DNA from 4 places in the Pantoea sp. X-Soil-ISGK-285 genome. Region 1 is predicted to be linked to each of the others. Evidence: riboswitches for the same ligand, from Rfam matches in the RefSeq annotation. Region 1 holds a riboswitch; each other region holds the start of a gene.
The links. A riboswitch is a leader RNA that binds a small molecule or an ion and turns the genes downstream of it on or off. The one in region 1 is predicted to bind thiamine pyrophosphate.
Positions count from the first base shown of each region.

Region 2: it holds a riboswitch for thiamine pyrophosphate, as region 1 does, so the genes downstream of both, thiB (thiamine ABC transporter substrate binding subunit) here and thiC (phosphomethylpyrimidine synthase ThiC) in region 1, are expected to answer to the same signal.
Region 3: it holds a riboswitch for thiamine pyrophosphate, as region 1 does, so the genes downstream of both, thiM (hydroxyethylthiazole kinase) here and thiC (phosphomethylpyrimidine synthase ThiC) in region 1, are expected to answer to the same signal.
Region 4: it holds a riboswitch for thiamine pyrophosphate, as region 1 does, so the genes downstream of both, AC6I8B_RS21090 (FAD-dependent oxidoreductase) here and thiC (phosphomethylpyrimidine synthase ThiC) in region 1, are expected to answer to the same signal.

Region 1 is NZ_AP035938.1:259,355-265,293, reverse strand. It holds gene nfi (deoxyribonuclease V) at 1-83, opposite strand, end outside; gene hemE (uroporphyrinogen decarboxylase) at 86-1,153, opposite strand; gene nudC (NAD(+) diphosphatase) at 1,194-1,964, opposite strand; gene AC6I8B_RS01165 (Rsd/AlgQ family anti-sigma factor) at 2,054-2,560, shown strand; TPP riboswitch at 2,713-2,814, shown strand; gene thiC (phosphomethylpyrimidine synthase ThiC) at 2,902-4,824, shown strand; gene thiE (thiamine phosphate synthase) at 4,827-5,453, shown strand; gene AC6I8B_RS01150 (aminotransferase-like domain-containing protein) at 5,648-5,939, opposite strand, start outside.
Region 2 is NZ_AP035938.1:718,685-724,623, reverse strand. It holds gene AC6I8B_RS03280 (MFS transporter) at 1-635, opposite strand, end outside; gene sgrR (HTH-type transcriptional regulator SgrR) at 889-2,550, shown strand; TPP riboswitch at 2,586-2,688, shown strand; gene thiB (thiamine ABC transporter substrate binding subunit) at 2,735-3,721, shown strand; gene thiP (thiamine/thiamine pyrophosphate ABC transporter permease ThiP) at 3,697-5,307, shown strand; gene thiQ (thiamine ABC transporter ATP-binding protein ThiQ) at 5,291-5,939, shown strand, end outside.
Region 3 is NZ_AP035938.1:2,724,679-2,730,617, reverse strand. It holds gene ahpF (alkyl hydroperoxide reductase subunit F) at 1-487, shown strand, start outside; gene AC6I8B_RS12985 (AEC family transporter) at 549-1,508, opposite strand; gene AC6I8B_RS12980 (hypothetical protein) at 1,606-1,803, opposite strand; TPP riboswitch at 2,111-2,211, shown strand; gene thiM (hydroxyethylthiazole kinase) at 2,246-3,043, shown strand; gene thiD (bifunctional hydroxymethylpyrimidine kinase/phosphomethylpyrimidine kinase) at 3,030-3,830, shown strand; gene AC6I8B_RS12965 (GntR family transcriptional regulator) at 3,883-4,569, opposite strand; gene AC6I8B_RS12960 (mannitol dehydrogenase family protein) at 4,669-5,939, opposite strand, start outside.
Region 4 is NZ_AP035939.1:382,890-388,828, forward strand. It holds gene AC6I8B_RS21070 (ASCH domain-containing protein) at 1-205, shown strand, start outside; gene AC6I8B_RS21075 (HesA/MoeB/ThiF family protein) at 215-1,183, opposite strand; gene AC6I8B_RS21080 (thiazole synthase) at 1,193-1,951, opposite strand; gene thiS (sulfur carrier protein ThiS) at 1,954-2,151, opposite strand; gene AC6I8B_RS21090 (FAD-dependent oxidoreductase) at 2,141-3,079, opposite strand; TPP riboswitch at 3,211-3,330, opposite strand; gene AC6I8B_RS21095 (cysteine hydrolase family protein) at 3,394-3,939, opposite strand; gene AC6I8B_RS21100 (ArsR/SmtB family transcription factor) at 4,188-4,502, opposite strand; gene AC6I8B_RS21105 (alkene reductase) at 4,519-5,637, opposite strand; gene AC6I8B_RS21110 (hypothetical protein) at 5,906-5,939, opposite strand, start outside.

The DNA.
Region 1 (5,939 bases):
GGTGGCAGCACATCAAAGTCATCTTCTCGCACCACATCAGCGGCGCGTTGTAACTGCTCAGCGCGAAGTGCGGCAATATCCATGATTACTCCTGATGCCAGGGACGTGATAAACGGTGTACCGCCTCAACAAAGACGCCCGCATTTTCCGGTGGCACATCCAGATGAATACCATGACCCAGATTAAAGACATGCCCGGTGCCCGAGCCAAAGCGCTCCAGGATCCCAGCCACTTCCTGTTCGATACGCTCAGGTGCCGCATAGAGCATAGAAGGATCCATGTTGCCCTGCAGGGCGACTTTGTCGCCCACGCGACGGCGTGCATCATCAATATCGGTGGTCCAGTCGAGACCCAGCGCGTCACAACCGGTGGCGGCCATCGCTTCCAGCCACTGTCCGCCGCCTTTGGTGAAGAGCGTCACCGGCACGCGGCGACCGTCGTTTTCACGCAGCAGGCCATCGACAATTTTGTGCATGTAATGGAGTGAGAATTCGCGGTAATCACGACCGGTCAGCACGCCACCCCAGGTATCAAACACCATAACGGACTGCGCACCGGCGCGGATCTGAGCATTGAGATAGAGGATGACGCTGTCGGCCAGCTTATCCAGCATCGCGTGGAGCGTAGCGGGATCGGCATACATCATCTTCTTAATTTTGGTAAACGCCTTGCTGCTCCCGCCTTCCACCATATAGGTGGCCAGCGTCCACGGACTGCCGGAGAAGCCAATCAGCGGCAGATCGCCGTTCAGGTTCTTACGGATGGTACGGACAGCATTCATCACATAGCCCAGCTCCATTTCGGGATCGGGCACCGGTAAACGCTCAACGTCAGCGCGACAGGTCACAGGGTTTGAGAAACGCGGGCCTTCGCCGGTTTCAAAGTAGAGACCCAGTCCCATCGCATCCGGAATGGTCAGGATGTCACTGAAGAGGATGGCGGCATCCAGCGGATAACGGCGCAGCGGCTGCAGGGTGACTTCACAGGCCAGCTCGGCGTTTTTACACAGCGACATAAAGTCACCCGCCTGGGCGCGTGTCGCTTTGTACTCCGGCAAATAGCGCCCGGCTTGTCGCATCATCCAGACCGGCGTGACATCAACCGGCTGACGTAACAGGGCACGCAAATAACGATCGTTCTTCAGTTCACTCATCTCAACACTCTCTCAATAACAGGCGTGTAGTGTAGCACTTTCACACTTCGGCGCGGCACAGAGCGACGGTATCTTCAATCAGGCGGCGCGCCACGGTGCCTGGCGGTGGCAGCAACGGCAGCTCATCAAAACGGAACCAGGCCGCATCCAGCAGCTCTTTACCATCGTGCTGCAGATCGCCGCTGTCATACTCCGCCATAAAGGCTGTCATCAGCGATTGCGGGAAGGGCCACGGCTGGGAGGTAACGTAACGGACGTTTTTGACGCGGATATTGCTCTCTTCCATCACTTCGCGGGCAACGGCCTGCTCCAGCGTCTCGCCCACCTCCACAAAACCCGCCAGCACGGTGTAGACCTTGTTGCGATGGCGGGCATGATTCGCCAGCAGGATTTCATCACCGCGACGGATAGCCACAATGATGCAGGGTGCGATCTGCGGATAGTAACGCTCGCGGCAATGGCTGCAGAGACAGGCAAATTCATGTTTGCTTTGGTGCATTTCATGGCCGCAATAGCCGCACCAGCGATGAGAACGGTAGAATTCCGCCAGTTGCACACCGCGACCCACCAGCTGAAACAGCGCCACATCCTGATCGATCAGCTGTCGTACTGAGAACATATCGGCAGAACGCGGCTCACAAATCAGCCAGACTTTTTCGCCCTGCCACTCACCGATGGTCCGGGCTTTACTGCCGGTCAAACCAAATTTTTCGGCGTTTCCGTGTGGTAAATCACCTTGTGGCAACCAAAGTTTCTGTTCATGGCTGACAATCCACCATCCAGCGTCTACGCTTGAGATTTCGCATTGCATTTATTTCGTCATCCTTAGCGTCAACTCGCACGCTGAAGCCCTGATGTTAAGTGTGTAGATAAACAACTATAACTCACATGGAGTTAGATATGCTTAACCAGTTAGACGTCCTGGCTGAACGCGTAGGTGGCAGTAATGAACTGGTCGATTCGTGGCTTGAAGCCCGTCGTCAGCTACTGGTGACCTATTATCACCTGGTCGGACTTAAACCAAACAAAGAGGCGCTGACGCGTCTTGATGAGCAGGCTCTGGACAACTTCTGTCACGGTCTGGTCGATTATCTTTCTGCGGGTCACTTCAGTATCTATGAACGCGTGATCAGTGAAATGAGTGGCGACAGCCCGATGATTGCCGCCGCACAGATCTATCCACCGCTGGAAGCCAATACTGAGCGTCTGATGCAGCTGTATGACGGCCACCTGCAGCAGGCGATCGACGACGAAAACTGCATGACCTTCCAGCAGGCACTCTCCGAAGTGGGTGAAGTGCTGGAAGCACGCTTTACGCTGGAAGATAAGCTTATCCAGCTGGCATGGGATAACCAGCTTGTCCCCCCGCCGGTAGCGAATGACAGCCATATCGCGCGTCCGGCCTAATCATCATCTCCGGCAAAGGGGTTGAGATTATCCCGTAGCCCTTTTATGCTGAACAGGTTCTGAGGAGAGCGCTCCAAAGAACCTTTTTTATTTTTGCTTTGAAATATAAGGTTTTTACGCCTGGCTCTGTTATCAGACGCCAGCGTATAAACCGCTTCTTGTCGGAGTGCCCAAGTTGGGCTGAGACCGTTAATTCGGGATCCGCGGAACCTGATCAGGTTAGAACCTGCGAAGGGAACAAGAGTAAATATTCTCTGTATACCAGCATGCTTACGCTGTATATACGGTTACTCCTTCCGAACTCCGGACAAGCATCGTTCCCCCTTAACAGGAAGATTGCTATGTCTGACCAAAAAACAACCCGTCGTGAACAGCGTGCCCAGGCGCAGGAATTTATCGATTCCCTGCAAAGCGGCAGTGCATTTCCCCAGTCCCGCCGCATCTGGATTACCGGCAGCCGCGAGGATATCCGCGTTCCCATGCGTGAAATCGTGCTAAGCCCGACCCACATCGGCGGCAGCAAAGAACAGCCTCTCTATGAGCAGAACGAAGCAGTACCGGTCTATGACACGGCGGGTGCCTATGGCGATCCCGCGGCACAGATCGATGTTCATCGTGGCCTGGAAAAGCTGCGCGCCCGCTGGATTGCTGAACGCGACGACAGCGAATTTCTCGAACAGAACAGCTCAGGCTATACCCAGCAGCGGCTGGCTGACGAGGGACTGGATCATCTGCGCTTCGATCAACTCCCGACACCGCGCCGTGCCCGCGCAGGCTGCTGCGTCACGCAATTGCACTATGCCCGTCAGGGGATCATCACCCCGGAGATGGAATTTATCGCACTGCGGGAAAACATGGGCCGTGAGCGAATCCGCAGTGAGGTATTGCTGCAACAGCATCCCGGCCACAGTTTTGGCGCGCATCTGCCAGCCAGTATCACGCCCGAGTTTGTGCGTCAGGAGGTCGCTGCCGGACGCGCCATCATCCCTGCCAATATCAATCACCCTGAATCGGAGCCGATGATCATTGGCCGCAACTTTCTGGTTAAGGTCAACGCCAACATCGGTAACTCGGCGGTGACCTCTTCTATTGAGGAAGAGGTGGAAAAACTGGTCTGGTCGACTCGCTGGGGTGCCGATACGGTGATGGATCTCTCTACCGGTCGTTATATTCATGAAACGCGCGAATGGATTTTGCGAAACAGCCCGGTGCCAATCGGTACAGTGCCGATTTATCAGGCGCTGGAAAAAGTGAATGGCGTGGCCGAGGCGCTGAACTGGGAAATATTCCGCGATACGCTGCTTGAGCAGGCGGAACAGGGTGTCGATTACTTTACTATCCACGCTGGCGTGCTGCTGCGTTATGTCCCGATGACGGCGAAACGTCTGACCGGAATTGTATCGCGGGGTGGATCTATCATGGCGAAATGGTGCCTGTCGCATCATCAGGAGAGCTTCCTGTATCAGCACTTCCGGGAGATTTGTGAAATCTGCGCCGCCTATGATGTCTCCCTGTCGCTGGGCGATGGCCTTCGTCCGGGTTCCATTCAGGATGCCAACGATGAGGCGCAGTTTGCCGAACTGCGTACCCTGGGCGAGCTGACCCGTATTGCCTGGGAATATGACGTTCAGGTAATGATTGAAGGCCCGGGGCACGTCCCGATGCATATGATCCGCCGCAACATGACAGAACAGCTCGACCTGTGCGATGAAGCCCCCTTCTACACCCTTGGCCCGCTGACCACCGACATCGCGCCCGGCTATGACCATTTCACCTCCGGTATCGGTGCTGCCATGATTGGCTGGTTTGGTTGCGCCATGTTGTGTTACGTCACGCCCAAAGAGCATCTGGGTCTGCCGAACAAAGAGGATGTGAAGCAGGGATTGATCACCTACAAAATCGCGGCGCATGCCGCCGATCTGGCGAAAGGCCATCCGGGTGCGCAGATCCGTGATAACGCCATGTCCAAAGCGCGCTTTGAGTTCCGCTGGGAAGATCAGTTTAATCTGGCGCTGGATCCCCATACGGCGCGGGCTATGCATGATGAAACCCTGCCGCAGGAGTCGGGCAAAGTGGCCCATTTCTGCTCGATGTGTGGCCCTAAGTTCTGCTCGATGAAAATTTCCCAGGAGGTGCGCGAGTTCGCAGCACGTCAGGATACGCACGCCGAGCCCGTTGAAGTGGGCATGGCGCAAATGTCAGACCGTTTTCGTCGGCGCGGCGGTGAGCTTTATCATCCCGCCGATGCCATTAAGGAGGAGTAACGATGCCCGCATTTCCCGCTACCGCCCCGCGCCTGGGGCTTTATCCGGTGGTTGATAGCCCCGACTGGATTGAGCGCCTGCTGAAGATGGGCGTTCGTACGCTGCAGCTGCGCATCAAAGATCAGCCCGATGAGGTCGCCGAGCCCGCCATCGCTCAGGCGATTGCACTGGGTAAACGCTATGACGCGCGCCTGTTTATCAATGACTACTGGCAGCTGGCGATAAAGCATCAGGCTTATGGCGTGCATCTGGGTCAGGAGGATCTCGATGTCGCCGATCTTGCCCGGATTCATCAGGCAGGATTGCGTCTGGGGCTCTCCACCCATGACGATGCTGAACTGGACCGCGCACTGGCAATCCATCCCTCTTACATCGCGCTTGGACATATTTTCCCGACGCAGACCAAAGAGATGCCTTCTGCGCCGCAGGGCATTGAGCAGCTGAAGCGGCATCTGACGCGCCTGACGCATATCCCCACCGTGGCAATTGGCGGTATCTCAATTGCTCGCGCACCTGACGTGCTGGCAACCGGCGTAGGGAGTATTGCGGTGGTGAGTGCGATTACCCAGGCAGATGACTGGCGTGAAGCAACACGTACTTTGCTGGCGCTGGCAGAGCCTCACCAATAAAGATTTGTGGAAGCTATCCCGCATAGCGGCTGCAAAACCAGTAACGCCAGCGTTTCTGCCGGGAAAGCGACGCGCAAAAGCGTATGTTGCCGCTGGCGTGCTCTGATCCAAAACCTTAACGTGGCCTCCGTCAGGTTAAGGTTATCTGACCAGGGCCGGTTCCCTCCTCTTGCCGGCCCTGCTTCTTCTTTTCGCTATGCGAGAGTTGAAGCTGAAATCTGCGTCTCATGCTGGCACGAGATCATGGCGCGTTCGACGGCTGCACCCACCAGCGCCAGCGCCTTCTCAGTCTGCTCGTTGATCGGCAGCCCGTAGTTTAAGCGCAGACAGTTACGGTATTTACCCGAGGCCGAAAAGAGTGAGCCTACGGCTATCTGAATTTTTGAGTCGCGCAATTCGCGATTGAGCCGGACCGCATCAAACGCTTCGGGGAGCTCTATCCACATCAGAAAACCGCCCTGAGGACGGGAAACGCAGATGCCGCAG
Region 2 (5,939 bases), 460 kb from region 1:
CAGCCACTTAGCGGCAGCCCGCCGCTTTGCATCAGAGGCTGCGAACGTGGCACCGACGGCACGGTGAACCAGACCAGCAGGATACAGATCAGAAACAGCGCGGCGGCCACCATAAATAGCGTCACAAAGCCGTAGTTCAGTGCCAGCGCGAAGGAGAGCGGCGGCCCAATCACCCACGCCAGCGACAGCTGTGCACGCATCACCGAACTGAACATCACCGCTTCACGCGCCGACTGATCGGCATATTCCCGCGCCAGCGCAAACAGCTGAGGCATTGAGACGCTGGCCAGCGCCGACAGCAGCACGCCCAGCGTCAGCAACGTCAGATAGTGGCGGGTAAAGGCAAACAGCAGCGCATTGACCAGCGCCATCAGGCAGCAGAAGAGAATGATATGACGACGATCGCCGACGCTGTCAGAGCGCTTTGCCACCAGCATGCTCACCACGATACCGGCCACCGCATTGATGGTGAAAAACAGTCCGACCCAGAAGGGCCGCGCCTGCACCTCGCGCGTCAGAAACAGGCTGAGCGTCGGCGCCTGCAGTGCGCCCGCGATGCCCAGCATGAACGAGGCGACCATAAAAGCGAGGTAAACCGGATTGATGCGGCGCTGCCGCGTTAACAGCGATTTCATACCGAAATCCCTTACAGAACAAACAGAGGGGAAAAAGAAGGGTAGACGATACCGCGCAACATGAAAAAAGCCAGCAGAGATCATCTGCTGGCGGTGTAAATGCACCCTACTCAGAAAAGCACTCCGCTGAACAGCGAAGTCAGGGTCGAACGCCATTCAGTGCTGAATGCCTCCCGCTCTTCCCATAACGTAAAGTTTGCTCTTAAAATAGGGCAAGAAAAACAGAGCGCTTTTCATCGGGAGTTCCTCTTTTATGTCCTCATCACGTCTGAAGCAGCAGTTCATTCGCCTGTGGCAGAGCTGTCAGGGGCAAACGCAGGAGATTACCCTTAGCGAACTGGCTGACCTGCTGCACTGCTCGCGCCGCCATATGCGCAATCTGCTCAACCGGATGCAGGCCGCGGGCTGGCTAATCTGGCAGGCGGAAGCCGGACGCGGCAAGCGTTCACAGCTTACCTTCTGCTATACCGGACTGGCTTTGCAGCAGCAGCGTGCCGAGGATTTGCTGGAGCAGGATCGCATCGATCAGCTGGTCCAGCTGGTGGGCGATAAAAATCAGGTACGGCAGATGATCGCCGCGCATCTGGGCCGCAGTTTCCGTCAGGGCAAGCATATCCTGCGGGTGCTCTACTATCGTCCGCTGCTCAATCTGCTGCCCGGTTCGCCGCTGCGGCGCTCCGAAACCCACATTGCGCGACAGATTTTCAACGGCCTGACGCGGATAAATGAGGAAAACGGGGAAATCGAGCCCGATATTGCGCACCACTGGCAGCAGACTTCCCCGCTTCACTGGCGCTTTTTTCTGCGTCCGGCGATTCGCTTTCATCACGGCAGAGAACTGGAAATGGAGGATGTGCTGGCCACGCTTGAGCGTCAGCGCCCTCATCCGCTCTTTTCCCATATCGAGCAGATCGACTCGCCCGCGCCCTGGACGCTGGATATCCGCTTAAGCCAGCCCGATGAAGGGTTGCCCTGGCTGCTGGGCAGCGTCAGTGCGATGATCCTGCCGCGCGAATGGCCGACGCTGCACGATTTTGCCCGCCAGCCGGTTGGCACCGGTCCTTACCGGGTGATCCGCAATCAGGAGAGTCAGCTGAAGATCGAAGCGTTTGATGACTATTTTGGTTTTCGCGCCCTGATTGATGATGTCTCGATCTGGGTACTGCCCGACATCAGCGATGAGCTGGTCTATGCCGGTGTCCGTCTGCAGGGCGACGGAGCCGATGAGGTTCAGGAGGAGAGCCGCCTTGAAGAGGGCTGCTACTATCTGCTGTTCGACCAGCGTTCAGAACAGGGACGCAACGAGGCGGTCCGGCGCTGGGTCAGCTACCTGTTTAATCCTATCGCCCTGCTCAATCACGCCGGTGTCGGCTACCAGCGCTACTGGTTTCCGGCGTATGGCCTGCTGCCGCGATGGCATCACCGGCGCGACCTGACGCCAGTGGAAAAACCGCCCGGCTTAACCCACCTGACGCTGACCTGGTACAGCCAGCACGTGGAGCATGAAGGCATCGCTAACGCGCTGCGTCCGCTATTGGCAGAACATGGCGTCACGCTGGAGACCCGCGAGATCAGCTACGAAAGCTGGTATCAGGGCGAAGCGGAAAGTGATATCTGGCTTGGCAGCGTGAACTTTACCCTGCCGCTGAATTATTCTCTGTTTGCGCAGCTTTATGAGATCCCGTTGCTGCATCACTGTCTGCCGATCGACTGGCACAGCGATGCGGCCCGCTGGCGCGAGAAAACGCTGCCGCTGGCCGAATGGAGTAAACAGTTAGTCGAAGAAGCGGGTCTTCATCCGCTGTTTCACCACTGGCTGTTGCTTGAAGGTCAGCGCAGCATGCGCGGCGTTCGGATGAATACGCTGGGCTGGTTTGATTTTAAATCCGCCTGGTTCGCGCCACCCGCGCTGTGAGGCTTTCGCCCCGGCGCTGAAATGACTAGAATGTGACGTTCTCAACGGGGTGCCGCCTGCCAACAGCAAGCAGCTGAGAGATACCCGTCGAACCTGATTCGGTTAATACCGACGTAGGGATTTGGGAGGCCTTTGTGCTCAGATCCTTTGCGACTCATCCCCTATTCTCCTGAAGGAGCGCAAAGTGTTAAACAAAGTTCTGCCGGTGCTGCTGTTACTCTCCGCCCCCGTTCTGGCGGCTAAGCCGGTTCTCACGGTCTACACCTACGACTCCTTCTCCGCTGACTGGGGCCCTGGACCGGCGGTTAAAAAAGCCTTCGAGGCGCAGTGCAACTGCGAGCTGAAATTCGTCACGCTGGAAGATGGCGTGTCGCTGCTGAACCGCGTGCGAATGGAAGGAAAAAACAGCAAAGCCGATCTGGTACTGGGGCTGGATAACAATCTGGTACAGGCGGCGCAGAAAACCGGTCTGTTTGCCGAAAGTCAGGTCGATTCCTCGACATTAAAACTGCCCGGCGGCTGGCACAACACCACCTTCGTGCCGTTTGATTATGGCTACTTCGCGTTTGTCTATGACAAAACCCGGCTGAAGAATCCGCCAAAAAGCCTGAAAGAGCTGGTCGACAGCCCGGAAAAGTGGCGGGTGATCTACGAAGATCCCCGAACCAGCACCCCCGGCTTAGGCCTGCTGTTGTGGATGCAGAAAGTCTATGGCGATCAGGCACCGCAGGCGTGGCAAAAGCTGGCGCAGAAAACCGTGACGGTGACCAAAGGCTGGAGTGAAGCCTATGGCCTGTTCCTCAAGGGCGAAGGCGATCTGGTGCTGAGCTACACCACCTCACCGGCTTACCACATCATCGAAGAGAAAAAAGAGAACTATGCCGCCGCGCCGTTTGCAGAGGGCCACTATCTGCAGGTTGAAGTTGCCGCGCAGTTAGCCAGCAGCAAACAGCCGGCGCTGGCACAGCAATTCATGAAGTTTATGGTGTCACCCGACTTCCAGCGCACTATCCCGACCGGTAACTGGATGTACCCGGTAATCGACACGCCGCTGCCTGCCGGTTTTAGCGCGCTCACTGTGCCCGCCACCGCCCTGCAGTTCTCGCCGGAAGAGGTTGCCAGCCAGCGTTCAGGCTGGATCAGCCAGTGGCAACGCGCCGTCAGCCGCTGATGCCGCGCTGGCTTATCCCCGGTTCGCTCGCCACGCTGCTGTTAATCAGCGTGGCGCTGCTGGCCTTCGGTGCACTCTGGAGCGCCGCGCCAGAGAATGACTGGCGCAGCGTGCTGCAGGATGATTACCTGCATCACGTTATCGCCTTCTCTTTTGGTCAGGCGCTGCTCTCCGCGCTGTTGTCGCTGCTGCCAGCGGTGCCGCTGGCGCGCGCGCTCTATCGACGCCGTTTCCCTGGCCGTCAGCTGCTGCTGCGTCTGTGCGCCATGACCCTGGTGCTGCCGGTGCTGGTGGCGGTATTTGGTCTGCTCACCGTCTATGGTCGTGTCGGCTGGCTGGCGCAGCTGTGCCAGCTGGCAGGGATTGATTACCACTTCTCTCCCTACGGTCTGTCGGGCATTTTGCTGGCGCACGTCTTCTTTAACCTGCCGCTGGCGACCCGCCTGATGCTGCAGGCGCTGGAGAGCATTCCGGCGGAACAGCGTCAGCTGGCGGCACAGCTCGACCTGCGCGGCTGGCACCATTTTCGTCTGCTGGAGTGGCCATGGCTGCGGCGTCAGCTGCTGCCGACCGGCGCGCTGATCTTCATGCTCTGTTTCGCCAGCTTTGCTACCGTGCTCTCACTGGGCGGTGGCCCGCAGGCGACGACCATCGAGCTGGCGATTTTCCAGGCGCTGAGTTATGACTACGATCCGGGACGCGCTGCACTTCTGGCGCTGATCCAGCTTGGCTGCTGCATGACGCTGGTGCTGCTCAGCCAGCGCTTCAGTAAGGCCATTCCCGCCGGAACCAGCCAGCTGAACGGCTGGCGCGATCCGCAGGATTCGCGCGGGGCGCAGCTGGTTGATGCGCTGCTGATCCTGCTGGCGCTGATCCTGCTGCTGCCCCCGCTGGCGGCGGTCATCATCGATGGTCTGCACGGCGGACTGCGCGGCGCGCTGGCGCAGCCTGCTCTCTGGCAGGCGACGTTTACCTCATTGCGCATCGCCACCGGCGCCGGTCTGCTCTGTGTGGTGCTGACCATGATGCTGCTGTGGAGCAGTCGCGAGCTGCGCCTGCGTCAGCGCCCGGCGGCGGCAACCCTTATCGACACCAGCGGCATGCTGATTCTGGCGATGCCAGGCATCGTGCTCGCCACCGGCTTTTTCCTGCTGTTTAACGCCACCATTGGTCTGCCGGCGTCGGCGGACGGGCTGGTGATCTTCACCAATGCGCTGATCGCCATTCCCTATGCGCTGAAAGTGCTGGAGAACCCGATGCGTGACGTCGCGGAGCGTTACGGCAGACTCTGTGATTCGCTGGATATCCACGGCTGGAACCGGCTGCGGCTGATTGAACTGCGGGCGCTGAAACGTCCGCTGGCCCAGGCGCTGGCCTTTGCCTGCGTGCTGTCGATCGGTGATTTTGGCGTGGTGGCGCTGTTTGGTACTGCCGATTTCCGCACCCTGCCGTTCTACCTTTATCAACAGATCGGTGCCTATCGCGGTGCTGACGGTGCAGTGACCGCGCTGCTGCTGCTACTGCTCTGTTTGCTGCTGTTCACCCTGATGGAAAAATTACCAGGCCGCCATGCTGACACTGAATAACCTCACGTACCTTTATCAGCATCTGCCGATGCGCTTTAGTCTCAACGCCACCCGCGGCGAGCGCATCGCGATCCTCGGCCCCAGCGGGGCCGGTAAAAGCACCCTGCTGAGCCTGATTGCCGGTTTCCTGCCGGTGAAACAGGGCACCCTGATGATTGACGGCCAGGAGCACACCCACAGCGTGCCGGCCAGACGGCCGGTTTCGATGCTGTTTCAGGAGAACAACCTGTTTCCGCACCTCAGCGTGCAGCAGAACATGGCGCTGGGATTGCACCCCGGACTGAAGCTGAGCGCCGGGCAGCGCCAGCAGCTTGCAGCGCTGGCCGATCAGGTGGGATTAGGCGATCTGCTGACGCGGCTGCCGGGCGAGCTGTCGGGTGGACAGCGACAGCGCGTGGCGCTGGCACGCTGTCTGCTGCGTGACCGTCCGGTGCTGCTGCTGGATGAGCCTTTTTCTGCGCTCGATCCCGCGCTTCGCGGAGAGATGCTGCAACTGGTGCGTTCGGTGTGTGAAGCGCGCAGCATCACGCTGCTGATGGTGTCGCACAGTCTGGAAGATGCCCAGCAGATTGCGCCGCGCAGCGTGGTGATTGTGGATGGCCGGGTTTACTGGGATGGCGAGACCCGACAGT
Region 3 (5,939 bases), 1.6 Mb from region 1:
CGGCGGCGGTAACTCCGGCGTGGAAGCGGCCATCGATCTGGCCGGTATCGTTGAACACGTTACGCTGCTGGAGTTTGCCGATGAGATGCGCGCCGATCAGGTGCTGCAGGATAAACTGCGCAGCCTGAAGAACGTGGATGTGATTCTGAACGCCCAGACCACCGAAGTGAAAGGCGACGGCACCAAAGTCACCGGCCTGCACTATATCGACCGTACGACGCAGACCACTCATGAGCTGCCGCTCTCCGGTATCTTCGTTCAGATCGGTCTGCTGCCGAATACCCCATGGCTGGAAGGTGCGGTTGAGCGCAACAAAATGGGTGAGATCATCATCGATGGTAAATGCGAAACCAGCCTGAAAGGCGTGTTCGCCGCGGGCGACTGCACCACCGTACCGTACAAGCAGATCATCATCGCCAGCGGCGAAGGTGCTAAAGCCTCACTGAGCGCTTTTGACTATCTGATTCGTACCAAATCGGCTGAGTAACATTTAGTTAGCCAGACAATAGCCCCTCAGCACGCGTGCTGAGGGGCTTTTTTTTAGCCTGTTAATAGCCCGTCAGCGTCATCAGCATCATCCAGATTGGCGTTGTCACCGCCGCAAACACGGTAGAAAAGAGCATGCTCGCCGCCGCCGGGCCGGTAATGACATTAAACTTCTGCGACATCAGATAGACGTTAACCCCGACTGCCATCGATCCCAGCAGCACCACCACTTTACTCTCCAGCGCCGGCAGATCGGTCAGCCACGCGATAGCCCATACCGTCATCGGTTGCAGCACCAGCTTCAGCAGGCAGATGGTATAGCTCTCTTTTAAGCCATCCCGCACCCGATAGTGTGCCAGGCTCATGCCCAGCGTCACCAGCGACAGAGGTGCAGCCAGTGAGGCCAGCATCTTTAGCGGTTCAGCGGCCAGCAGCGGCAAGGGACGTTGCAGAAAGCTCCAGGCTGTACCGCTGAGAATACCGATGATCAGCGGATTCTTCAGCACGCCGAGCAGGGTGCGCCAGAGTCCTTCCAGCGAGAAGCTGCCCTGTTTCGCCCACTCGACCGAAACGGTCAGTAAGGTCCAGAGGATCAGGCTGTTAAACACCAGCACCAGCGCCACCGGGGGCAGGGCTTCTGGCCCCAGCAGTACCGTGGCCACCGGGATCCCCAGCATGACGTTATTGGAAAAGATGCCGCCCAGCGCAAAAACCGACGCCGCTACGCCATCCAGATTAAACAGCCTTGTTGCCAGCAGTCGTCCCACGATAAACACCAGCAGGCAACTGCCGAAAAAGGCCAGCAACAGGCGCGCATCCACCGGCGGACTTTGCGAGAAGGTGCTCATCACCCGAAACAGCATGCAGGGCAGAGCAACGTTAAACACAAAGCGGTTCATCCCTTCACTGATGCTGGCGGGCCATTTCCCCAGGCGCGTCAGGCAGTACCCCAGCAGGATCAGGATAAACAGCGGGGCTGACAGGTAAATTTGATGGCTTAAGCTTTCAAACAGCAGTGGCATAGAGAGAGTCTGGTCAGACGATGATTAGTTACCAGACTAACAAATTGCTAACTAACTGTTAACCTGAACTGTGTCCGGAATGACCGTTGCCGGGACGTTAACCTAACCAGCGGCGCGCCTGCCGATCGCTGATGTCGCGATAATAGACACGGTGAATAATTTCGCCACAGCCTGTGCAACGGGCGGAGATATAGGTGGAGAGGTACTGTCTGCCATTGGGTGCCACGGCACCCTTGCGTTCAATATTAATATCCTGCCATCGATGGCGGTGTGGAATAAGCGCTAAAAATCGCATCATACATCCTGAATAGTATGAAGTTCCGCTTCAGGAGTTTTCTAACTCCATGAAATAAAGTGTTTTTTACGATGATGCTGCGAGCAGGTTAATTATTATGGGGTAACCAGAGTCAATGCGGGAAATATTACCCATCCGGGTAATAAGCGGGGCTACCTATAAAGAGGTATCTCGTTAACCCGCAGCATTAAGCCTTTTTTTGCACCCTCAGGCGTTGATCGGGATCATGTGAATTGTTTCAGCTCTGATTATTTCCCAGGCGGGAGTCGCTTGCTTTCGCTGCGCGGCTTGCCTATGCTGCAAGCCGTAACACGACTCGGGGTGCCGCTTTCCACACGGAAAGGGCTGAGAAAAACCCGCTGACCTGAACTGGATAATGCCAGCGTAGGGAAGTCTGATGCCTGACCGCATTCGCCTTCTTGTTCGCCGGTTGGGAGCTACGATGACACATCAATCTCAACACCTTTCTGCCGCGCACTTCGCGCCCATTCTGCACGCTTTCCGCCGCCAGTCACCGCTGGTGCACTGTATGACCAATGACGTGGTCCAGAACTTCACCGCCAACGTGTTGCTGGCACTCCATGCCTCACCGGCGATGGTGATCGATGCCGCTGAGGCCGCCCAGTTCAGTAGCATGGCCGATGCACTGCTGATTAACGTGGGCACCTTAACCCGCGAGCGCCAGCAGGCGATGCAGGCTGCCGTCACTGCGGCTAATCAGGCGGGCACGCCCTGGACACTCGATCCGGTTGCCGTCGGCGCGCTGACGCTGCGCAGTGACTTCTGCCAGCAATTGTTAAGCCAGCAACCGGCGGTGATTCGGGGTAATGCGTCAGAGATTCTGGCGCTGGCACAACAGGCCAGCGGCGGGCGCGGTGTCGACACGCTGCATCAGGCGCATGCAGCACTCGATGCGGCCCAACAGCTCGCGGAAACCTGGAGCACGCTGGTGGTCGTCACCGGTGAAGTGGACTACGCCACCGATGGTCAGCGACTCCTTGCTGTACACGGTGGAAACCCCTTAATGACACGGGTAGTCGGGACCGGCTGCGCCCTCTCGGCAGTGGTGGCGGGTTTCAGCTCTCTGGCTGGCGATCGGCTGATGAATGTCGCGGCCGCCTGTCAGGTGATGGCGCTGGCGGGTGAAAAGGCGGCGGCGCAGGCTGCCGGACCCGGCAGCTTTGCTACGGCGTTTATCGATGCACTCTGGACGCTGGAGGGTAATCATGAAGCGTATTAACGCTCTGACGATTGCGGGTACCGATCCCAGCGGCGGCGCTGGTATTCAGGCCGATCTGAAAACCTTCTCAGCTCTGGGAGCCTATGGCACCAGCGTCATTACCGCGCTGGTGGCACAGAATACCTGCGGCGTGCAGTCGGTTTATCGCATTACGCCTGAATTTGTGGCCGCCCAGCTTGATTCGGTGCTCAGTGATGTGCGCATCGACAGTGCAAAAATTGGCATGCTGTCAGAAACGGCTATCGTGGAGCAGGTTGCGGAACGGCTGATGCGTGCGGCAATCCCGTTTGTTGTGCTGGACACGGTCATGGTCGCGAAAAGTGGTGATGCGTTGCTCTCGCCAGACGCCGTAGCCAGTGTTCGGGAGCTGTTATTGCCGCAGGTCTCGCTGATCACACCTAATCTTCCGGAAGCGGCGGCGTTGCTGGACTGCGCCATTGCGGCAGATGAAGAGGAGATGCGCGAGCAGGGACGGGCATTGCTGGCACTGGGCTGTCAGGCTGTGCTGATGAAGGGCGGTCACCTTGCGGCGGCGGAGAGCCCGGACTGGCTGATCACGCACTCAGCAGAGCAGCGATTCAGTACGCCGCGGGTAAATACCCGTCATACGCACGGCACAGGCTGTACGCTGTCGGCAGCCTTAGCCGCGTTGCGACCACGTCATGCTGACTGGGCAGAGACGATTGGGGAAGCCAAAAACTGGTTACAGCAGGCGCTGCTGCAGGCGGATTCGCTGGAGGTCGGGAAGGGTATCGGACCGGTTCACCATTTTCATCAATGGTGGTAATGACGAAGGCCCGCATCGACCTGGTAATCAGGTGGTGCGGGCGGTTTCAGGTTCAGGGTGCTTCAAACCAGGCGCTGTTACGCTCGGCAATCGGGGTGATAGAGAAGATCATCTCCTGCAGATGACGACGCATTGCCGCTTCGGCTGCATCGGCGTCATGACGCTTCAGCGCCGCAAAAATCTCTTCATGCTGCTCAATCAGCTTGTCCGGTGGAGAGACTTCACTCAGCGTCAGAAACCGCACCCGGTCCATGGCCGCTTTGATGTTCTCCACCGTTTCCCAGGCCAGCTTACAGTCAATGCTTTCAGCAATCAGGCGATGAAACTCATCGTCCAGAGTGAGAAAAGCCTGGCTGTCATGCCGCTCAGCGGCCATCCGCTGCAGCTGCAGGTTATGCTCCAGCGCCATCAGAGCCGGATCATCAATCTCCAGTGCCGCACGGCGAACCACCGACACCTCAACGGCCTCCCGGATAAAGCGGCCATCCGCCACCCGCTTAGCGGAGATTTTGCGCACGAAAGTGCCACGCTGCGGCAATACCTGTACCAGTCCGGCTTCGGCCAGCTTGATGAACGCTTCGCGCACCGGCTGGCGTGAGACGTTGAAGCGCGCGGATACCTCTTTTTCCGAGAGCAGCGAGCCCGGCTGAATTGCGCAAGTGACGATATCTTTGCGCAGATACCGGTAAATCTGCTGATTTACCGGTTCGCTGGTAGTAATGGTATAGGCGATCGACATGCAGCAATATCCATATTACGGCTGGCAGGGGCCAGCGCGATGGGAAAGTGTCAGTCTAATCAGCGCGCTGCGTCTGCGCCAGCGCTTTGTCACCGGCTGTTATGCCTGGCTCATACACTGTTGCACCGTCGCCCGCGCGCCCTGAGTCGTCAGTTGCTGATAATACGTCGTCAGTCGGGCAACCAGATCGGCGTTCTGCGCTAAATCTTCGCCAAAGATGTCGCGCAGACCCAATAGCGCACGGACACGTGCTTCGCCTTCTTCGCTACCGGCAACCGTCTCTGCCAGCGTGGCTTTCAGCGGATCGCGGATCTCAATCGGCTGACCCTGTTCATCGACGCCGCCGACATAGCGCATCCAGCCCGCCACGCCCAGCAGCAGCAGGTCGCAGCGGCTACCGCGCTGCAGATGCCAGCGCAGACTGTCGAGCATGCGTTGTGGCAATTTTTGCGATCCGTCAGTGGCGATTTGATATGTGCGATGTTTAATGGCACGGTTTTCGTAACGGGCGATCAGCGAATCGGCATAGGCGTTGAGATCCACGCCCTGGGTACGCAGCGTCGGCGCCTGCTCATCAATCATCAGTGAACGGGCGGCGGCGCGGAAATGGGGATCGGCCACGCAGTCGCTGATGTATTCATAACCGGCCAGGAAGCCGAGATAGGCCAGAAAAGAGTGGCTGCCATTGAGCATGCGCAGTTTCATCTCTTCATAGGGCAGAACGTCACTGACCAGTTCTGCGCCCGCTTTTTCCCACGCCGGACGGCCATTGACGAAGTTATCTTCAATCACCCACTGAAAGAAGGGCTCCGCTTCAACCGCAACCGGGTCATCGGAACCCAGACGCTCGCTTAGTGCCGCAAACGCTGCATCGGTCATGGCCGGAACGATACGATCGACCATGGTGGAGGGAAAGGTAATGTGTTGCTGAATATAGTCTGCCAGGGCCGGATCCTGATGCTGTGCCAGTTGCACAACAACGTTGCGGGTCACGTGACCATTTTCCGGCATGTTGTCACAGGACATCACGCTAAAGGCGGGTAAGCCCTGATCCCGTCGGCGGCGAATCGCGGCCAGAATCAGACCGGGCAGCGAACGCGGCGAATGCGGATTCTGCAGGTCATGCACGATGTCAGGGTGATCGGGATTTAAATTGCCACTGGCAGGCTGGTGGCAATAGCCTTTCTCGGTGACGGTCATGGAGATAATCGCCACCTCAGGCTGGCTCATGGCATTGATCACCGCCTCAATACCGTCACTTTTGCCGTGCAGTGCCTGAGTAATGACGCCAATCACCCGGGTATGCAATGAATCATCGGCCATCTCGGTGAGGGTATAAAGCAGCTGCTGCTCTCGCAGGGCCTCAATCA
Region 4 (5,939 bases), on a different replicon from region 1:
GCCCGTCTGCGTGATCCGCACCACCGGATTGTTTCTGACGCGCTTTGATCGCGTCACGCCAGAGATGGCGATGCTGGAGGGTGAAGGCGATCTGAGCCTCGACCACTGGCGTCAGGAACATCAGCGCTACTTCGAGCGTGAAGGCTATTTTCACAGCGAAATGGAGCTGATCTTCGAGACGTTCCAGCTGGTCGAGGTAGTCTAAACCGGCACGTTACAGCGTGTTTGCCGCCATCAGCGCAAGCCGCGCAATCCCCCGCGCGGCAAGGTTATCAGCCGCCTGGGCTGCGCGCATGCCACTGGCACACACCAGTACCACACGCTGATTGACCGGCGGTTGCCAGGCCGCTATCTGCTGCGGCAGAATTCGCACCACCCGCTCGGCCACACTGACCGGTGCCTCTTCCAGGCTGCGCAACTCCACTATGCAATCATCCTCCATCAGCATGGCCCGATCGATAAAGGGCGTGCCGGGCGCGTCAGGTTCAGGTGCGTCATCAAAACGAAACTGCCTGATATGCCAGTCAACAAAGTCACAGTGGATCATGCAGCCGAGCGGCGATGGCGTTAGTTTTAACAATACGCTCAGCGCCATCTGTGCCTGCATTGCGCCCAGCGTCGCTACCGCCGGTCCCATTACGCCTGCCGTATTGCAGTTACCCGAGGCCGTGGGCAGTTGCGGGAACAGCGCGCGATAGCCAGGCGCACCGCCACAGAATCCGCCAACATAGCCTTTGCGTCCCAGCACCGAAGCGCAGATCAGCGGCAGGCCTGCCGGATAACAGACATCGGAGAGCTGATAAGTAATAGCGAAGTTATCCGCCGCATCCACCACCAGATCGATTCCCTCCAGCGCCTGCGGCAGTTGACTGGCGCTTAGCGCGTGTGGATGCGCCTCAACGCGACAGTCAGGATTGCGCTGCGCCAGCGCACGCTGAGCGCAAAATACTTTCTGCTGACCCACATCGTCGATGCCAAACAGCGTCTGCCGGTGGAGGTTGTGCAGTTCAACCCGATCGCCATCGTAAAGACGGATAAATCCCACACCCGCGCCTGCCAGTAACGGCAGCAGCGTTGCACTAAGCCCGCCCGCGCCCACCACCAGCACCTTTGCCCTTCTCAGCCGCTGCTGCCCCGCTTCACCAATCTCTGGCAACATCGTCTGTCGCTGATAACGCTCCATCGCTGCTCCTTAACTGAATTGTGCCAGACCAAAAATGGGCGTAGAGGCAGACGCCATGTCGCGCTGCTCCATCAATCCCGCCTGAAACGCCTCGTGTCCGCCGTGGATCGCAGCAGCAAAGGCACCGGCCATGCGCACCGGATCGCGCGCTTTTGCCACCGCCGTGTTGAGCAGCACGCCATCAAAACCCATCTCCATCGCCTGAGCCGCCTGGCCAGGTGCGCCAATGCCCGCATCAATAATCAACGGCACATCTTTAAACCACGCACGCATAGCGCGCAGCCCCTCGATATTACGCAGCCCCTGGCCGGAGCCGATCGGCGCGCCCCAGGGCATCAGCACTTCACAGCCCGCTTCCAGCAATTTTTCGCCGACAATCAGATCTTCCGTAGTGTAGGGAAACACCTGGAATCCGTCAGCGCAGAGAATCCGTGCGGCCTCAACCAGGGCAAAAGGATCGGGCTGCAGCGTGTCGGCATGGCCAATCACCTCCAGCTTGATCCACGGTGTGTCGAACAGTTCACGCGCCATCTGCGCCGTCGTCACCGCCTCTTTCACCGTGTGGCAACCCGCCGTATTCGGCAGAATACGTTTGTTGAGCTGTTGCAGCAGCGTGCGGAAAGCGCCGCCTTCACTGCCTTCCCGTCGCAGGCTGACGGTAATAATCTCCGCGCCTGACGCGTTGATCGCCTGATGCAGAATGTCCGGTGACGGATAACCGGCCGTGCCGAGCAGAAATCGGGATTGCGGAGTAAATTGATAGAACATGGTTAACCTCCCTGCATCGGTGACAGGATTTCGAGCTGGTTGCCCGCCTCAAGTTGCTGGCTGGCATAGCGGCTACGCGGTACAAACTCCCCGTTCAGCGCGGTGGCGACGGTCCGCGGATCGATCTGCTGCTCCGCCATAAGTTCCGCCAGCGTCGTTGCGCTGGTTTCAATCGTGCGGCCATTCAGTTCAACGCGCATGAGTCATCTCCTGAGTCAGTTGCAACATAAGTTTTTCAGCCATGATCGGGGCCAGCAAAAAGCCGTGGCGGTAGAGGCCGTTAAGTGAGAAACGGCCATTTTCGTAGCGGACTTCCGGCAGGTTCTGCCGATAAGCAGGACGCAGACCGGTGCCACTCTCCACAATCCGCGCTTCAGCCAGCGCCGGGTGCAGGCTGTAAGCGGCGCTGAGCAGTTCCATCATCGCCCGGGCGCTGATCGGGCTGCTGTCGTGGCTTTCCACCATGGTGGCACCCAGCATGAAGTGGCCCCCGTCACGCGGCACCAGATAGCAGGGAAAGCGCGGGTGCAGCAGCCGGACAGGACGGGAGAGTTGTACGTCGGATGTGTGCAGGATCACCATTTCGCCCCGCACGGCGCGCAGGGCGGGCTGCCGATCGGTGGCGTGGATGCCACGGCAGTCGATGATTTTGCCGCCGGGTTTACCGCTGTGAAAGAGGACGCCAGCCTGTTGCAGTTTGTCGCGCAGTTGCTGCAAGGCGCGGCGCGGTTCGAGATGCGCCTCTGCGGCGAAAAACAGGCCGCGGGCAAAGCGGTTTTCCAGCGCGGGCTCAATGTCACCGGGAGAGACCCACTGATGCTGCTGCGTCATGCTGGCGAAGCGCGTCAGTTCGCGGCTGTCACGCGGCGGAGCAACCACCAGCGTACCCTGCTGTTCCACGCCATCAACGCGTTTCGCCCACCAGCTGGCCGCGTGCTGGCCCCATTCGATCACCTGTGGCGGTGCGCTTTCTGCTTCACACCAGGGCGCGAGCATGCCGCCCGCCCAGTGCGAGGCCGCACGGCAGTCAGGCTGAGTAATAACTTCGACCGTTTCTCCCCGCTCCAGCAGCAGCGTGGCGACACAAAGCCCGGCAACGCCGCTGCCGAGCACCGACCAGCGGCTCATGGTGTCCACCGGACAGGAAAAGAAAGATTCAGGATGAGATTTTTCAATGTGGCCTCGTTATCAGTTAACGAAGACCCATGATACAGAGGGAAAAGGCAGGAACGTTGCGAATGCGCCCCTGCGGCAAGTATCTGATGAGATACCCGTCTTCCTACGCCAGTATCAACTGGGTCAGGTTCTAAGGGTCGCTAAGCCGCGCGGTGCGCTATTAGCCTCTCAGTCTCTCTGGCGAGACTCCCCTGACGGGTTTAGTTGTAAGTTAAGCAGACAGCTTCGTCAAGCAGACTGCATGGAACCGGGTCAGAAAATCGGACTTAACCGGCAGAACCGAAATGCCAGTCAGTTGCGGTTGCCAGCGTCAAAAAGGGGCCCGCCAGCGTCTGGTTGTGATGCGCAATAATCTTCTCCGCAGAGAGGTGGGGATTATCGACGGTGGTGTGCGCATCGGAAATCAGTACGACGTTAAAACCCAGCTCCGGGGCTGCCCGACAGGTAGTATCAACGCAGAACTCCGTTTTCATCCCCGCAATCACCAGTTGCTTAATGCCCTTTTGCTTCAGCTGAAGCTGCAGGCCAGTATCCCTGAAACAGCTGGGATATCTTTTGGTGAAGACGACATCACTCTGCGGGTTAACCTGCAATTCCGGGATCAGGCGCGTCAGCGGGCTTTGCTCGTTAAAAGGGGAATCATCCGGGCCGATATGTCGTGCGAAAAAGAGGGGGACGGCAGAAGCCCGGGCTTTAGTAATGAGAAGTGAGATGTTCGACAAGATCGAATTTGCGGCGAAGGGAGCCTCCGGACCATTAAAAAGGCCCTGCTGCATGTCGATAATTAAAAGTGCACTTTCAGATGTAACCATGACCTGTCTCCATTCAGTTTTTAAGAACGGAGAACAGCTCCCCGTCCGGTTCGGCGGGGAGTGAGAATCTGTTGTGTCAGGTGCCAGTCACAGAGTCGCTCACGCCGCCGCCAGAGGCGGTGGTGGTGGTGACGGTGGTGAAAGACTGAACTGACATAAACATTTTCTGACCCTGAGTTAATGCGTTCGGTGAAGTCACCCTCAGAAGGATGGCGCTGACATCTACATTACCCTGTACGCCGTCGCTTTTAAAGCGCCTGCAGCGATTGGGTTACCGCATCGGTTATTTCACGAATGCGCGGTTCGGCGCGGCGATAGTAAGTCCATTTCCCGACTTTGCTGGCTTCAACCAGCCCCGCATTGTGAAGTGCTTTCAGGCATAACGAGGTGGCGGGCTGTGATAAGCCCGCCTTGTCCTGTATGAGGCTGGCACAGACGCCATACTGATCGAAGGGATAGAGCTGGGTATAGCCCGCAAACGCTTCGTCAGGATCTTTAAGCCACTTCAGCACTGCCACTCTGGTCGGGTTGGACAGTAACTTCAGGGCATTTTCGGGTGACATGCCGCCTCACAGAATATCAGGATGGATAAAATGGATAGTCAGTATAGCCTTTCTCAGTGCCGCCATACAGGGAGGCGTGATCGACCTCATTCAGCGGATATCCTGATTTAATCCGCGCGGGCAGATCGGGATTAGCGATAAATGAGCGGCCAAAACCAAACAGATCGCCCCAGCCTTTTTCCAGCACATGCTGTGCTTTTTCAGCCGTGTAGCGACCCGAATAGATGATCGGAGAGCGGAATGTTTCCCGCAGCGCGACCCGGAAGCTCTCTGGCATCTCCGGGCTGTTGTCCCAGTCGGCTTCAGCAATGGAGAGATAGCCAACTTCCAGCTCGTTCAGCAGTGCTGCTGCGCGGATGTAGGTCGCGTGTGGATCACTTTCAACCAGACCGAGATAGACGCGCTCTTCGTCGGTACTGGTAAACAGAGGCGCAAATCTGACGCCAACGCGGTGGCTGCCAAATACCGAGCTGACCGCCTCAACGACTTCTCGCAGGAAGCGCAGACGATTCTCAGCAGATCCGCCATATTCATCCGTACGGAAGTTGGTGTGCTCAGAAATAAACTGGTTAATCAGATAACCGTTGGCGGAATGCAGTTCCACACCGTCGAAACCGGCCGCTTTGGCATTCTCCGCCGCGCGTCGGTAAAGCTCTACGATCTCTTTAACTTCCGATGTAGTCAGTGCGCGTGGCTCGCTGGGTGCGGTCAATATGCCGGCGCCGGGTCCGGTTTCAATAAATACCCGGACGTTATCGGCTGCAATGGCTGAAGGGGCAACGGGTGCCTGCTTGCCCGGCTGCAGTTCATTATGCGACACGCGGCCAACATGCCAGAGCTGGCAGAAAATCGTGGCCCCTTGCTGATGTACTGCCTCTGTAACCTTTTTCCAGCCGGCGATCTGCGCTTCGCTGTGGATCCCCGGCGTCCATGCATAGCCCTGCCCGCGAGGCTCAATCTGGGTGCCTTCGGTGATCATCAGTCCCGCGCTGGAACGCTGGCGGTAGTACTCCACCATCATCTCGCCGGGAATGTTGCCCGGTTGTTCACTGCGGCAGCGCGTCAGCGGCGGCAGTACAATGCGGTTACGAAGCTGAAGGTCGCCCAGACTCAAGGGGGTAAAAAGTGACGGCATGACAAAAAATCCTCTGATGTGTGAAGAGGCGACATTATATTTACACATTTAAATTTGTAAATGTGTAATCTGTGCTTTTTGTCCGGAGCGGTATCTGCGGTTTCTGGCAGAGGGTCACTTTCTGGGTGGAGTGCTGACAGCGCGTGGGATTAACAGTCTCTCAGCGCAGCGCCTGACTGCGTAACGCCAGGAGGAGATTCTGCAGACGCCGCTTTCAGGCAAATTGCTTCGCCGGGACGGAGGTGCTGCCTGCAGGATCATAAGAACATTAAGAAGCGTATTTTTCAGTGAACGCCTGCCAC